2 regions of the Pseudarthrobacter sp. L1SW genome follow, and region 2 is predicted to be linked to the other one. Evidence: riboswitches for the same ligand, from Rfam matches in the RefSeq annotation. Region 2 holds a riboswitch; the other holds the start of a gene.
The links. A riboswitch is a leader RNA that binds a small molecule or an ion and turns the genes downstream of it on or off. The one in region 2 is predicted to bind glycine.
Positions count from the first base shown of each region.

Region 1: it holds a riboswitch for glycine, as region 2 does, so the genes downstream of both, gcvP (aminomethyl-transferring glycine dehydrogenase) here and gcvP (aminomethyl-transferring glycine dehydrogenase) in region 2, are expected to answer to the same signal.

Region 1 is NZ_CP078079.1:3,463,011-3,470,431, forward strand. It holds gene gcvP (aminomethyl-transferring glycine dehydrogenase) at 1-1,442, opposite strand, end outside; glycine riboswitch at 1,603-1,700, opposite strand; gene KTR40_RS16120 (SRPBCC domain-containing protein) at 1,832-2,239, opposite strand; gene KTR40_RS16125 (hypothetical protein) at 2,303-2,506, opposite strand; gene KTR40_RS16130 (VOC family protein) at 2,682-3,041, shown strand; gene KTR40_RS16135 (IclR family transcriptional regulator) at 3,157-3,999, shown strand; gene KTR40_RS16140 (MFS transporter) at 4,101-5,441, shown strand; gene KTR40_RS16145 (zinc-binding dehydrogenase) at 5,441-6,487, shown strand; gene rhmD (L-rhamnonate dehydratase) at 6,484-7,421, shown strand, end outside.
Region 2 is NZ_CP078079.1:793,101-800,521, forward strand. It holds gene KTR40_RS03770 (DUF4193 domain-containing protein) at 1-113, shown strand, start outside; gene KTR40_RS03775 (hypothetical protein) at 407-955, shown strand; gene KTR40_RS03780 (APC family permease) at 1,071-2,627, opposite strand; gene KTR40_RS03785 (Dps family protein) at 2,849-3,328, shown strand; gene KTR40_RS03790 (MFS transporter) at 3,420-5,003, opposite strand; gene KTR40_RS03795 (TetR/AcrR family transcriptional regulator) at 5,069-5,608, shown strand; glycine riboswitch at 5,700-5,798, shown strand; gene gcvP (aminomethyl-transferring glycine dehydrogenase) at 5,978-7,421, shown strand, end outside.

The sequences.
Region 1 (7,421 bases), 1.4 Mb from region 2:
TAGCGAAGCAACTGGGTTTCGGAGCGGTGGGTGTTGAACACCGGGTGCTGCAGGTAGGAGGAGGTGCGCAGCACCGATTCCGGCAGCTCAAAGCCCTCGCCGGACACAACCGGACCGGCGCCGAAGGCGACCGCCACCGCGGAGAGGACCTCCGGCGTCGTGGTTTCATCGACGGACACGCCAACCGTGTCCGCGTCGATGAGGCGCAGGTTGATGCCGCGGGCTTCGGCGGCGGTGATCACCTTGGCGGCCTTTCCGGGCACGCGGACGGTGAGGGTGTCGAAGAAGGTGTCGGACACCAGTTCGCGTCCGGCGGCCGTCAACGTGCTGGCCAGGGCGCGGGCGTTGTTGTGGACGGTTTCGGCGATCGCCTTCAGGCCGTCGGGGCCGTGGTAGACGGCGTAGAAGGAGGAGACGATGGCCAGCAGGGCCTGCGCGGTGCAGATGTTGGAGGTGGCCTTTTCGCGGCGGATGTGCTGCTCGCGGGTCTGGAGGGCCAGGCGGTAGGCGGGGACGCCGGCGTTGTCCTTGGACACGCCGACGATGCGGCCCGGGAGGGTGCGCTCCATGCCGTCGCGGACGGCCATGTAGGCGGCGTGCGGTCCCCCAAAGAACAACGGCACGCCGAAGCGCTGGGTGGAGCCGACGGCGATGTCCGCGCCCTGCTCGCCCGGAGGGGTGATGAGGGTGAGGGCCAGGAGGTCGGCGGCGACGGTGACCAGGGCACCGCGGTCCTTGGCCTCGGCGATGACGGCGGACTGGTCCCAGACGCGGCCGGAGACGCCGGGCTGCTGGAGGACCACGCCGTTGATGTCGCCGTCGGGCAGGCCGGACGTGAGGTCAGCGATTTCCACGTCGAAGCCGAGGGCCTCGGCGCGGCCCAGCACGATGGCGATGGTCTGCGGGAGGAGGTCGGCGTCCAGGACGGTCTTGCCGTCCTTCCCAGTCTTGGACTTGTTGGCCCGGCGCATCAGCAGCACGGCTTCGGCCACGGCGGTGGCTTCGTCGAGCAGGGACGCGTTGGCAACGGGCAGGGCGGTGAGGTCCTGGACCATGGTCTGGAAGTTCAGCAGCGCCTCAAGCCGGCCCTGGGAAATCTCGGGCTGGTACGGGGTGTAGGCGGTGTACCAGGCAGGGGCTTCGAGGATGTTGCGGCGGATCACCGGCGGGGTCACGGTGTCGTAGTAGCCCTGGCCAATCATCTGCACGGCCATCTTGTTCTTGCCGGCGAGCTTGCGGAGCTCGGCGAGGACCTGGACTTCACTCAGTGCGCCCTCAAGGGTGAGGGGCTTGTCCTGGCGGATGGAATCCGGGACCGCGCTGTCCACCAGGCCATCAAGGGTGTCGTAGCCGACTGCCTTGAGCATGGTGTCGATGTCGGACTGGCGGCGCGCGCCGATATGGCGGTCAGCGAAGGTGGTTGGGGACGATTGAACCGTCATGAGAGGAACTCCATAATTCAGGTGGCGAAGGGTGCCACTTTGATTCGGGTTCCTCCCCGCTCTGTATTGGACCTGAGAGTTTTGCATTGCCCTGCTGTTCAGCGGGGCGCCACTTGCACCGTCGGTGAGCCCGGTTGCCCGGACTGCTTTCCAGAGTTGCCTTGCCGCGGCGGTACGTGGGCCTGAGAGATTCCTGGGGAGGATTTGCTCCTACGGCGCCTGCAGAACGTACCGGCAGGACTCTCCCGCCGCAGATCATAAGCACGTGCCACTGGTGGGTGACACGGCTCACACCTTACAGGGTCACGGGGCGGGATGCAAAATCCGCGTCCCTCCAAGGCGGACGCACGACGGCGGGACGCGCCCGCCGTCGTGCGCTTGCCAAAGCGTCAGGAGACGCCGGCGAGGACCCCGTCGATCCGCGCCAGCAGTCCGGGCCACCCGCTGCCCATGCCTTCAATGGCCTGCTTGCCCAAGGGGGTGTCGAGGCGGAATCCGGCGTGTTCGTGGTGGAGTACCGTGCCGCCGTCGACCGGCTCGAGCCGCCAGGTGATGGTGGTGTCAAGCACGCCCTCCGAGAAGAGGAAGCTAATGGATTTGCCGGGGTCGGCGCCGAGGACCTCGCACTGCTGCTGGCCCCAGGAGCCCATGTCCAAGGTGAAGCGGTGGCCCACAACCGGCGCGATATCGCCAGGCGCCCACCAGCGGGCCAGCAGTCCGGGGGTGGTCAGCACGGCCCAGACAGATTCCGCGGGGTGCGCGAAGCGGCGTTCGAGCCGGATGGCGTTCTCGGTCATGACGGTTTCTCCTCGTCCAGAAGTTCTGCCAGCGCGTCGAGGCACCGGTTCCCATGTGCCTATTTAGGGGGCGGCCCTTTTGCCGATCCGATAACCAGCCCAGAACGCCAGCACCAGCAGCCCGACTCCGGCGACGGCCAGCCCGATTTGTGTTCCTTGGGTCACGAAGGCGATGCCGTTTCCGCTGAACAGTTGATTGCTCAGGGGCGCGTAGGCGAACCAGCCAAAGCTTGCGTTCGCGTTGCTCCATGCGACGAGGCAGCCCACATTACCGCTGCCAGGCCTGCAATGGGCACGATGGCGGCAAGCAGGCTGGCAGAGTGCGGTGATTTGCGGCTTTCAGATGTGTTGGTGTCCCCCATGCAGGCGAGTCTAGCCGGGCTGCCCACGGCATCCATCCCGGGGCAAGACAGGCTCAGCCCGCCGGGTTTAGGCTGGGCGGATGTTGACCATCGGCAGCACAGTCCTCGGCGTCAACGACGTCGCCCGCTCAACCGCCTTTTGGCACGCCGCCCTCGGCTACGTCCCGCAGGAGCCCGGCGACGAAACCTGGGTGATCCTGGTGCCGGCATCCGGCCATGGAGCGCAGCTTGCCCTCATGCTGAGCGAGACGCCGGTCCAGGAGCACCCCCGCATCCACCTGGATTTGTATGCCGACGACCAGGACGCCGAGGTGGAACGGCTGGTTTCACTCGGCGCCCGGCGCGTCGACTGGGACCTCTACCCGGAGGACCCCGACTTCGTGGTCCTCGCCGACCCGGACGGTAACCGGTTCTGCGTCGTCGACAAGAGTCCGCGGTAGCACCGGAGCCTCTACCCACACCGGATCGGCGCAGCTGCCGGGACGCTTACAATTCAAGTATGTGAACTGTGGGCATTAGCTTTATGCCCCTCGAGCCCTCACTGGGGAGTAGAAGATGGCCGAAGACCGCGGGAATCCGACAGTCAAGTCGGCGGACCGGGCCCTGACCGTGGTCGAATTCGTCGCCGGTAAGGGCTCCGCCAGCTTCACGGAAATTCTAGAAGGGCTGAGCCTGCCGCGTTCGAGCGCACACGGGCTGCTCAATACCCTCTGCGCCGCGGGCTGGCTCGACCACAACAGCGCTAACAAGCAATACTCACTGGGGTTGCGCGCCTGGCAGGTAGGCCAGCTCTACACCGGCCACCAGACCTTGGCCAACGTGGCCAAGCCGGTCATGGACCGGCTCTCGGCGTCACTGGGCGAAACCGTGCAGCTTGCGCTCCTTGATGGAGTTGAAAACGTCTATATCGCGATCAGCCAGGCCCCGGGCGGCATGCGCCTCGGCTCATCCGTAGGCATGCGTCTGCTGGCTCATGCAACCGGGATTGGCAAGGCCCTCCTGAGCATGCTTGAACCCGAGGAAGCCGAACGGCGCCTTGAGTCCGTTGCGCTGCCCAGGCTCACCGAAAAGACGGTAACGGACATTGGAGCCCTCAAGTCGCTGGTGACCCAGGCCAAAGGTGCCGGGTTTGCCCTTGACGACGAGGAGTACCTGGAGGGCTGCCGCTGCGTGGCCGTTCCCCTGACCAGCAAGGCGGGGGGCGGAATGTACGCTGCGCTCTCCGTGACCATGCCGACGGCAAGGACCGACGCCGGGTGGCCCGGAAACATACTCAGCCCGCTGGTCGCCGCGGCTCAGGAGATCCGCGCCCTCCTTGGTGTACGGGAACCAGATCTAACCATTCCCGCTGAACGCAACTCGGACAACCCGCGCAACATTTCCGCCCGTTCCGCGTAGCACCGCGCCATGCTTGCACCCCTCTGTGAGCTGTGCCATACTCAGGCTTGTTCACATTCGTGAACACTATTTCATATTCATGAACTCAATGAGGAGTTAGTGTGTCACTTCCAATGACAGCTCCCACCGGCCAAGCGCTGGCACCGATCGTCAGCCGCGTCACCCGCCGTCTCATCCCGGTCCTTCTGCTCATGTACATCCTGGCGTTCCTGGACCGCGCCAACCTCGGCTTTGCCAAGGCATCCTTCCAGGCGGACACCGGGCTGTCCGACGCGGCGTACGCCTTGGGCGCGGGCATCTTCTTCCTCGGTTACGCAGCACTGGAAGTTCCCAGCAACATCCTCATGCGCAAGCTCGGCGCCAAGATCTGGCTGGCCCGGATCATGATCAGCTGGGGCATCGTCTCCGCACTCATGATGTTCGCCCAGACTGAGTGGGCCTTCTACATCCTCCGGGTACTCCTCGGCATCACCGAGGCAGGGTTCTTTCCCGGCGTAATCCTCTACCTGACGTACTGGATTCCCACCCAGTTCAGGGGGCAGGTCAACGGACTGTTCTACTTCGGCGCACCGCTCGCCTTCATCTTCGGTGGACCGCTCTCGGGGATGCTTCTTGACCTCGACGGCCTGGGCGGGCTGCAGGGGTGGCAGCTCATGTTCCTCGTCACCGGCGCACTCACGGTGGCCGTGGGCATCTGGGCATTCTCCTACCTGGACAACGGACCGGCGGATGCGAAGTGGCTGAACGACAGCGAGCGCGCCACCCTGATCGCAGCACTCAATGTCGAGGACCGGGTCAAAGCGGACCACTCCCCCAAGGGCGCCCTCCGCGCCCTGACGAACCCCAAGGTGCTGTACTTCTGCCTCATCTACTTCACCATCCAGATGAGCGTCTACGGCGTCACGTTCTACCTGCCCACCCAGATCGCCAAGCTCGTGGGCGCGAAGGTGGGGCTCGGCGTCGGGCTCATGACCGCTGTGCCGTGGGGATTCGCCATTCTCGCCACCTTCCTGCTCAGCCGGCTGGCAGACAGGACCGGAAAGCGCCGTCTCGTGGCCTCTGCGTCCCTGACCGCGGCAGCAGTAGGCATCCTGGCTTCCGCACTGACGGACAACCCGCTGATGGGACTCGCGGCACTCTCCCTTGGCGCTGCAGGCTTCATCTCCGTGCAGCCCGTTTTCTGGACGCTTCCCACCGGAATGCTCGTTGGCGCCGCCGCAGCCGGCGGGATTGCGCTGATCAACTCGATCGGCAGCCTCGGAGGGTTCGTCGCCCCCATCGCCAAGACCTGGGCGGAAGCCTCGTTCGGCCCCAGCGCAGGGCTCTTCCTCCTGGCCGGTACGGCCATGGCCGGGGCCGTCCTGCTCTTCAACAGCCACCGGATCAGCAAGATCGTTGACACCAATCCGCTGGCCCAGCCCATCCCCGAGAAGGTGCACTGATGCGGGTACTCGAACTCAAGGACTTCCGGCAGCTTGTTGTGGCGGAACGGGCCGAACCCGGCGCCGGTCCCGGGGAGGTGCTCATCGACGTCGTTGCAACGGGCATCTGCGGATCGGACATCCATGGATACACCGGCGAAAACGGCCGCCGCGTTCCGGGCCAGGTCATGGGCCACGAGACAGTGGGCCGCATTGCCGCCCTGGGAGCCGGGACGGAAGGCTCCGGCCTGGCTGTAGGCCAGCCGGTGACGTTCAACCCGCTTATCAGCTGCAACCGCTGTGAAGCCTGCGACGCCGGCCAGCAGCAGCACTGCCCGGACCGGACAGTTATTGGGGTCAACCCCGCGATCGTGTCCGCTTTCGCGGAACAGGTGGCGGTTCCGGTTGCCAACGTTGTGGCACTGTCCTCCGGGACGCCGATCGTCTACGGAGCGCTGATCGAGCCCCTGGCGGTCGCCTTCCACGCGGTGCGCCGCGCCCGGATCCGGCCGGGCCAGAGAGTCCTGGTCATCGGCGGCGGTCCGATCGGCCAGTCCGTCATCCTCGCTGCGCTGCAGGAAGGTGCGGAGCAGGTCCTGGTCTCCGAGATGGATCCGGCCCGGCGGGATCTCTGCGAACGCCTCGGGGCGACCGCGCTCGACCCTGCAGAGGGTCCGCTGGACCAGCAGGTCAGGACGCACTTTGGACGCCTCGCAGACACCACCGTGGACGCTGTCGGCATCAGACCCACGATTGCCGGTGCCCTGGATGCGACAAAGTTCGGCGGCGTCGTCTCGCTGGTTGGCATGGGTTCCCCGGAACTTGCCTTCAATGCTTACCGTGTTTCCACGGAAGAACGGGAGATCGTGGGCAGCTTCTGCTACAACAACCAGGACTTCCGCGATGCGGCCGCTTGGGTGGACCAGGGTTCCCCCGTATTGGCGGAGCTCATTAGCCGTGAAGTTCCCATGGAAGACGCCGACGCCGCGTTTGCCGGGCTGGCCGCGGCGGACGGCACCGCCGGCAAAGTATTGATCCGCCTCGATTCAGCAAGGAACAGCCAATGAGCATTGAAAACCGCATCCGCCACGTCCGCGCCTATACGCTGCGCGGCGGCGGAGCCGACTACCACGACCAGGACGCCGGGCACTGGATCGATGACCACATCGCCACGCCCATGTCCGTCTACCCGGAATACCGGCAGTCCCGCCAGAGCTTCGGACTGAACGTCCTGGGCACCCTGGTGGTCGAGATCGAGGCGGACGACGGCACCGTAGGTTTCGCCGTCACCACCGCGGGCGAGCTCGGCGCCTTCATCGTGGAGAAGCACCTCGCCAGGTTCGTCGAGGGTGCACGCGTTACGGACATCGAAAAAATCTGGGACCAGATGTACAAGTCCACTCTGTTCTACGGCCGCAAGGGCGTGGTGCTGAATGCGATCAGCGCTGTGGACCTGGCGCTCTACGATCTCCTGGGCAAGATCCGGCAGGAGCCGGTGTACGCCCTGCTGGGCGGCCCGGTCAGGGACGAACTGACCATGTACGCCACCGGCGCCAGGCCCGACGTCGCCAAGAAACTCGGGTTCATTGGCGGCAAAATGCCGCTGCACCACGGGCCTGCCGAGGGTGAGGAGGGCCTGCGCAAGAACCTGGAAATGATCCGGGACATGCGGGAGAAGGTGGGCGATGATTTCTGGCTGATGTTGGACTGCTGGATGTCGCTGGACCTCGAATACGCCACGCGCCTGGCGCACGGCGCTGCCGAGTACAACCTGAAATGGATCGAAGAAGCACTCCCGCCGGACGACTACTGGGGCTACGCCAAGCTCAAGAAGCAGGTTCCGCCCAAGATGCTGGTGACCACCGGCGAGCATGAGGCCACCCGTTGGGGCTTCAAACTGCTGCTGGACATGGAGTGCGCGGACATCCTCCAGCCCGACGTCGGATGGTGCGGGGGTATCACTGAGCTCACCAAGATCTCAGCCATGGCAGACGCTGCCGG
Region 2 (7,421 bases):
TTCCCGAACAGTCCGATGAGTTCACCTGTTCGTCGTGCTTCCTTGTCCGCCACCGCTCCCAGGTTGCCCGGGAAAAGAACGGCATGAAGTACTGCCGCGACTGCGAAGGCTGAATCCTTTTCCGGACTGCCGGACCGCCCGGCCCCCTAAGGTGACCGGCGCTTCCGGTCTCCTGCCGCCGTCGTTATCCCGGTAACGGCAAGGTGCCGGAACGGCGCCCGAAGAACACAAAAAGGGAGCCAAACGGGCCGGTTGGAGCCCGGTTTTGGCAGCCGCTATATACGCGCGTGATGCGGGGCGCCGCACCTTAACGGTTGCATGGCGAAGCGGCCACAAGCCTCGTTTCGCGCCGTCAACGCTCCTACGCTGGAGCTATCCATTCGCTCCACACATGGGTGGCTCCACAATGAAAAAGCTCTACACCTGGCTGGCTGCCATCCTCCTGGCGGCCGGACTGGGAATCGTGGTTCCGGGGCCTGCCTCCGCTGCCACATCCTATTGCGGTCTCGTATGGGGGTCTTTGGCCAAGGCGGACCAAAGCATGAGCACCGCTCCCGTCACCAACATCCGGACCGGGCAGCACTACTGCTTCGACAGGATGGTGGTGGACCTCAACGGCGCCGTGGCGGGTTACACCGTGCGGTACGTTCCCCGGATAGTCCAGGACGGCTCCGGCTTCACCATCCCGGTCCGGGGGAATGCACGCCTCCAGGTCACAGTCAACGCACCCGCCTACAACGGCGACTACAAGCCCACCTACAACCCGTCCGATAACGACGAACTCTCCAACGTCGCCCGCTACCAGACCTTCCGCCAGGTGGTCTTTGCCGGCAGCTTCGAGGGATACACCAGCATCGGGCTGGGCGTACGCGCCCGGCTGCCGTTCCGGGTCTTCACGCTGGACGGGCCGGGTTCCGGATCCCGCCTGGTGGTTGACGTAGCGCACTACTGGTGACAGCGGGCCGTAGACAGTCAGCCGATCAAACGAAGAAGGTGCTGTTCCCCTCTTTTGCGGGGAACAGCACCTTCTTTCGTCGGGGTTGGCTGGCTTCGGACAGCCTCCGGCCCTTTTACTCCGGGACCACCAGCGCGGGGGTGTCGCGCCGGAGCCTCTCGCCGCGGAAGAAGCCGGGACGGACCTTGGCCATGACAAGCATGACGACGGCGCCGGAAGCCAGGATGCCGACGCCCAGCACAAACACCAGGCCCACTCCGAAGACCTCCGAGCCGCTGCCGAATTCCGGGGCCCAGCTGTCCACGGCGGTCTGCAGGAACACCACGAACAGGCCCACGCCGCCCAGCACCGGGCACACCAGGCGGAGGATGACGTGGCGCAGGCTGCTGAAGACGCTGTGGCGGAAGTACCAGGCGCAGGCCAGGGCAGTAAGGCCGTAGTAGAAGCAGATCATCAGCCCGAGCGCCAGGATGGTGTCATTGAGGACGTTTTCGCTGACCACGTGCATCACGGCGTAGAAGCCCGCGGACATGACGCCGGCGGCCACCGTGGCAAAGCCTGGCGTCGCAAATTTCCTGCTGACCCGGCTGAACGGCTCGGGCAGGGCACCGTAGTACCCCATGGCCAGCAGGCTCCGGGACGGCGACATGAACGTGGACTGCAGGGACGCGGCGGAGCTGGACAGCACGGCCATGGACATAAGGATGGCGAACGGTCCCATGATGGGGGAGGCCAGGGCGGTGAAGATGTTCTCGTGGATCTCCGTGTTGTTGAGGCCGTTTCCGGTTTCACCGACGCCGGCGAACATCATGGTGGCGATGCTCACGGTCAGGTAGATCGCCAGGACGATCACGGCGGTCAGGGTTCCGGCCAGGCCTGCCGTCTTCTTGCCGTTGGAGGTTTCCTCATTGACGGTCAGGCAGACGTCCCAGCCCCAGTACACAAAGATGGACAGGGAGATGCCTGCTGCGATCTGCCCGAAGGTCTCGATCCTGGTGACGTCGAACCACTCCCAGCTGAACGGGATGGCAGTGTCCGAGCCGGACCAGTTGGCGAAGGCCATGCCCACAAAAAGGCCGAGGACAAGCAGCTGGAATCCCACCAGGCTGTACTGGACCACCTTGGTGGTGTGGAGTCCGCGGTAGCTGACCCAGACGGCCAGGGCCACAAACACAAAGCAGGTCAGCACGTTCACTGCCTTGTTTGCTGCCAAGTCAGCGAGCTCCGGTGAGCCCGTCAGTTGGGAAAGGAAAAGATAAAAGAAGTCGACGGCGACTCCCGCAAGGTTGGAGAGCACAATGATGTTGGCGGCCAGCAGGCCCCAGCCTCCCATCCAGCCCACCCACGGGCCGAACGCCTTGGTGACCCACGTGAAGGTGGTGCCGCTGTCCGGGGAATCGGCGTTGAGTTCCCGGTAGGCGAGGGAGACGAGGATCATGGGGATGAACCCGATCAGGAAGATGACGGGCAGCTGGAGTCCGGCTTCATTGACCGTGGGGCCAAGGGCGCTGGTCAGGGTATAGGCGGGGGCGATGGTGGAGATGCCCAGGACGACGACGGCGAGGAGTCCCAGCTGCCCGCCCTTGAGTCCCTTGGGGCTGATGCCTGCAGTACGCGGCGAGTGCCCCCCTGAACCCGGGGCGGATGTGCTGGTGCGGATGGTCTCGGTCATGGCACCACTTTCTGGAGAAGTTGAGACGGCGGTCACTATATGAATGGCGTTCATTTAGTATGGGGGTGGGACGCCCGGGAAGCAAGGAAAATAATGAACGGCGTTCTTTTGTGTCTGCTGTGGGCCGGTTAGTAAGCTCACTGAGAAATTCCCTGCGGGCCCTCCGTTGTGCTGGCCGGTGCTGGTAGCGTCGGGCTTACTGGACCAATTGAGGAGGATGCATGAAAGCTTCACCGACACTGACCAACAACCTGCAGGCCGTGCTCGCCGACCTGATCGAGCTGCACATCCAGGGCAAGCAGGCGCACTGGAACATCGTGGGAACCAACTTCCGCGACCTGCACCTGCAGCTGGACGAAATCGTTGACGCTGCCCGCCAGTTCGCCGACGACACCGCAGAGCGGATGCGGGCCCTCCACGCCCTGCCGGATGGACGCAGCTCCACGGTGGCGGAGTCCACAAGCCTGGCGCAGTTCCCCGAAGGCCTGATCAGCACCAAGGATGCGATCGAGCGGATCGTTGCTGCCCTCGAGGCTGCTGTTGGCACTATGCGCAAGGTCCACGATGAAGTGGATGAAGAGGATCCCACCACCGCTGACCTGCTGCACGAGTTCATTGCCAAGCTGGAGCAGTTCGCCTGGATGGTCAACGCTGAAAACATGAAGCCCACCGCCAGCGTTACCGCCCCGGACTCGAAGTAGCGGGCCCGCAAGGGAAGCGGCCTGCCAGGCGCCCGCCCGGAGTAACACTCCGAGGCGGGCGCCTTTGCTGTCACGGTGCGCAGGTCACCTTTCAGCTGTCCGCCTTGGGTACTTTCCGGAGGACGACGGCGGCGAGGACTGCCGCCGTCGCCATCAGTACCAGCCCAATTGCTGCGGTGACGTGCACCCCTGACTCGAAGGCCGAGCCGGCGGCCTGCCGGACTGCGCCTGCCAGGGGGCCCGGCAGGCCTGCCGCCAGTTCCATGGCTCCGGCGAGGGTTTCCCTGGCGTGCGCGGTGCCTTGGGCCGGGGCGGCTTCAGCGACGCCGGCCGGGAGCCGCAGGTTGTGCTGGTAGGAACCCGTGAGGATGGAACCCAGCACCGCAGTTCCCAAAACCGCGCCCATCTCGTAGCCCGTCTCGGAAATCGCCGCGGCCGCCCCTGACTTTTCGGGCGGCACGCTTCCCAGGATGAGGTCGTTGGAGATGGTCTCAGCCGTTCCCACGCCCAGGGCAAGGACCAGCAGTGCGGCCAGCAGCAGGGATGCCCCGCCCTGGCTGCCCCCCAAAGCCACCAGGCTGTAGCCGGCGGCGCTCAGGGCGAGCCCGCCCGCCACAACGAAGCCCGGGCGTACTTTCTTCACCGCCGGCACCACCGCAAGGCCCGAGGCCATCGTGGCCATCAGCGCCGGGACCATGGCCATTCCGGCAGCCGAGGGCGACATGCCCTCGATGAGCTGGAGGTGCTGGGCGAGGAAGAGGATAAAGCCGTTGAACGAAAACAGGGCCAGGATATTGGCGGTGATGGCCATGCTGAACACCCTGTTGCGGAAAAGGGACATCTCCAGCAGCGGGCTGTGCAGCCGCTGCTGCCTGCGGACGAAGGCCGCGCCCATTGCCAGGCCGAGCGTTACGGTTCCGAGGGCTGTGGTGTCCGGGCCTTCGGTGGCGAGGTGCTTGATCCCGTAGACCACGGGAACCATGGTGAACAGCGACAGCACGATGCTGGGCCCGTCCACCTTGCCCGGCGACGGGTCCCTGGACTCCGGGATGAAGGCCGGGCCCAGGGCCAGCAGCGGCAGCATGATGGGCACTGCCACCAGGAGGACGGCTCCCCACCAGAACTGTTCCACCAGCCACCCGCCAAAGATGGGCCCCAGGGCGGCACCGCCCGAGAACCCCGCTGCCCAGATGGCGATGGCCAGCCGCCGCCGGTTGGGGTCCGGGAAGATGTTGCGGATCAGGGACAGCGTGGAGGGCATCAGCATGGCGCCGAAGAAGCCAAGGGACGCCCGGCCTGCGATGAGCCATCCCGCAGTGGGGGCAAAAGCAGTTGCTGCTGATACTGCCGCAAAACCGATGCTGCCGATGATCAGCAGGCGGCGTCGGCCGATCCTGTCGCCCAGGCTCCCCATGGCAACCAGCAGCCCGGCCAGCACCAGCGGGTAGGCGTCCACAATCCAGAGGAGCTCTACGCCCGACGTGCGCAGCGCGGCGGCAATGGCAGGCAGGGCAAAGGTCAGGGCCGTGTTGTCCACTGCAACCAGGAGGACTGGAAACATCAGCAGGCCCAGGGCCAGCCAGCAGCGCCAACTGCCCTTGGGTGGGCGTGGCGCGGGCGGCCTCGATTGGGTACGGCGGGTGGTCTTCTGTTGGGAAGCGGCGGGCATGGTCATGCTTTAACTATACCGTCTGGACGGTATAGTTAAAAACCGGCTCGTGACCATGCATGATGGGAACCATGGCCAGAAAACCCGTTGCGCGAGACGCCGTCCTCGATGCCTTTGAACAGCTCCTGATCGACGTGGGGGAGCGGGCTGCCACCCTGGACGCCGTGGCCAGGCGTGCCGGCGTCTCCAAGGGCGGCCTCCTGTACCACTTCCCCACCAAGGAAGCCTTGATCACAGCCACCCTGGAACGGCTGGACCGCCTGGCGGGGGAGGACCTCGCCGCCATGGCGTCCGCACCCGAGGGGGCGGCGGCATACTTCATCAAGTCGTCGCTCTGGTCCGATACCCCGATGGACCGCTCCTTCGTTGCCGCGACGCGGCTGGCCGAGGTGGCCCACGAGGAAGCCCGCCGCCGCTTCGCCGCCATCCAGCAGCAATGGCTGGAGCTCATCGGGAAGGACGTGGGCAAGGCTATGGCCAAGGCGGTCCTGTATATGGGGGACGGGCTGTACTTCAACGCCATGTGGGAAAGCGGGCCGGCGGGAAAGGCCGGGAACAGGCGGGCGGACGTGGAGGAACTCCTGTCAGCCGTGGAGCGGCTGCGGGGCTAGCTGACATTTGCCCCCGGGCCTGCGGCATAGGAGAATTGGGCTGTGCGCGGGCGGTTGCCGGCGCGCCAAGACAACCCAAATGAATAGCCTTTGATCTGCGGCGGGAGAGTCCTGCCAGAAGGTACAAGCAGGCGCCGTAGGAGCAAATCCTCCCCAGGAATCTCACAGGCCCATGTACCGCCGCGGCGAGGCACCTCTGGAAAGCAGCACGCCGTCCGCCTGGAGGTCCGGTCCCCGGATCCCTGGACTGTTGTGTTCACCGACGGTGCAAGCGATGCCCGCGTCTTCAGGCAACGCGGAAACTCTCAGGTACAGATACAGAGCGGGGAGGACCCAAATCGATGTGGCGTACCCTGCGCCGCCTTAGTAATGGAGTTCCTCGTGACTGTATCTCCGGCCTCCGCCACCCCGGCCACTGCTGCCCCCGCCGCTGCCGCCACCTTTGTTGACCGGCACATCGGCGCAAGGCGCCAGGCCGACGTCGACACCATGCTCAAGGCCGTAGGCTACGACACCGTGGACGCGCTGGTTGATACCGCCGTTCCCAAGGACATCCGGCAGGACTCTGCGCTGGAACTGGCAGATGCCCTGAGCGAGGTGGAGGCGCTCGCGGAACTGCGCCGCCTCGCCGCCAAGAACAAGACCGCCGTCCAGATGATCGGCCAGGGCTACTACGACACCGTGACCCCGCCGGTGATCCGCCGGAACATCCTGGAGGGCCCGGCCTGGTACACCGCCTACACCCCCTACCAGCCTGAAATTTCGCAGGGCCGGCTCGAGGCGCTGCTGAACTTCCAGACCATGGTCCAGGACCTGGTGGGCCTGCCCATCGCCAACGCCTCCCTGCTGGACGAAGCCACCGCAGTGGCCGAGGCCGTGCTGATGATGCGCAGGGCCAATAGGGCCAAAGGCCAGAACGCAGGCGCGAAGGACGGCAAGACCGTCCTGGACGCCGACTGCCTGCCGCAGACCATCGCCATCGTCAAGGGCCGGGCCGAGGCGCTCGGCTTCGAGGTTGAAGTCGCGGACCTCGCCAAAGGCCTGCCCGAGGGCGACATCAACGGCGTGGTCCTCCAGCAGCCCGGAGCGTCCGGCCGCGTTTTTGACCACAGCCCGGTTATCGCCGAGGCCAAGGAACGCGGCGCCCTGGTCACGGTGGCCGCCGACCTCCTGGCCCTCACCCTCATCACCCCGCCCGGCGAGCAGGGTGCGGACATCGCCGTCGGCTCCGCGCAGCGCTTCGGCGTTCCGCTGTTCTATGGCGGCCCGCACGCCGCCTACATGGCCGTGCAGAAGGGCCTCGAGCGCTCCATGCCGGGCCGCCTTGTTGGCGTCTCGAAGGACAACGCCGGCGTTCCCGCCTACCGCCTGGCCCTGCAGACCCGCGAGCAGCACATCCGCCGCGAGAAGGCCACGTCCAACATCTGCACCGCGCAGGCACTGCTGGCCATCGTGGCTTCGATGTACGCCGTGTACCACGGCCCGGAGGGCCTGAAGGCGATCGCCCAGTCCGCACACCTCCACGCCAGGACGCTGGCGGCCTCCCTCAAGGCCGCCGGGTTGGAGGTGCTGCACACCAGCTTCTTCGACACCGTCACGGTCTCCGTGCCGGGCAAGGCTGCCGGGATTGTTTCCGCAGCCGAGGCCGCGGGCATCAACCTGCGCAGCATCGACGCGGACACGGTGGGGTTCTCCACCGATGAAACCACGACGACGGCAATCGTCGAGGGCGTCCTGGCCGCCTTTGGTGCTTCCGTTGTTGATGCACGTGATGACGCTGCAATCGCGCTGGATGCCGCCCTCGAACGTTCCT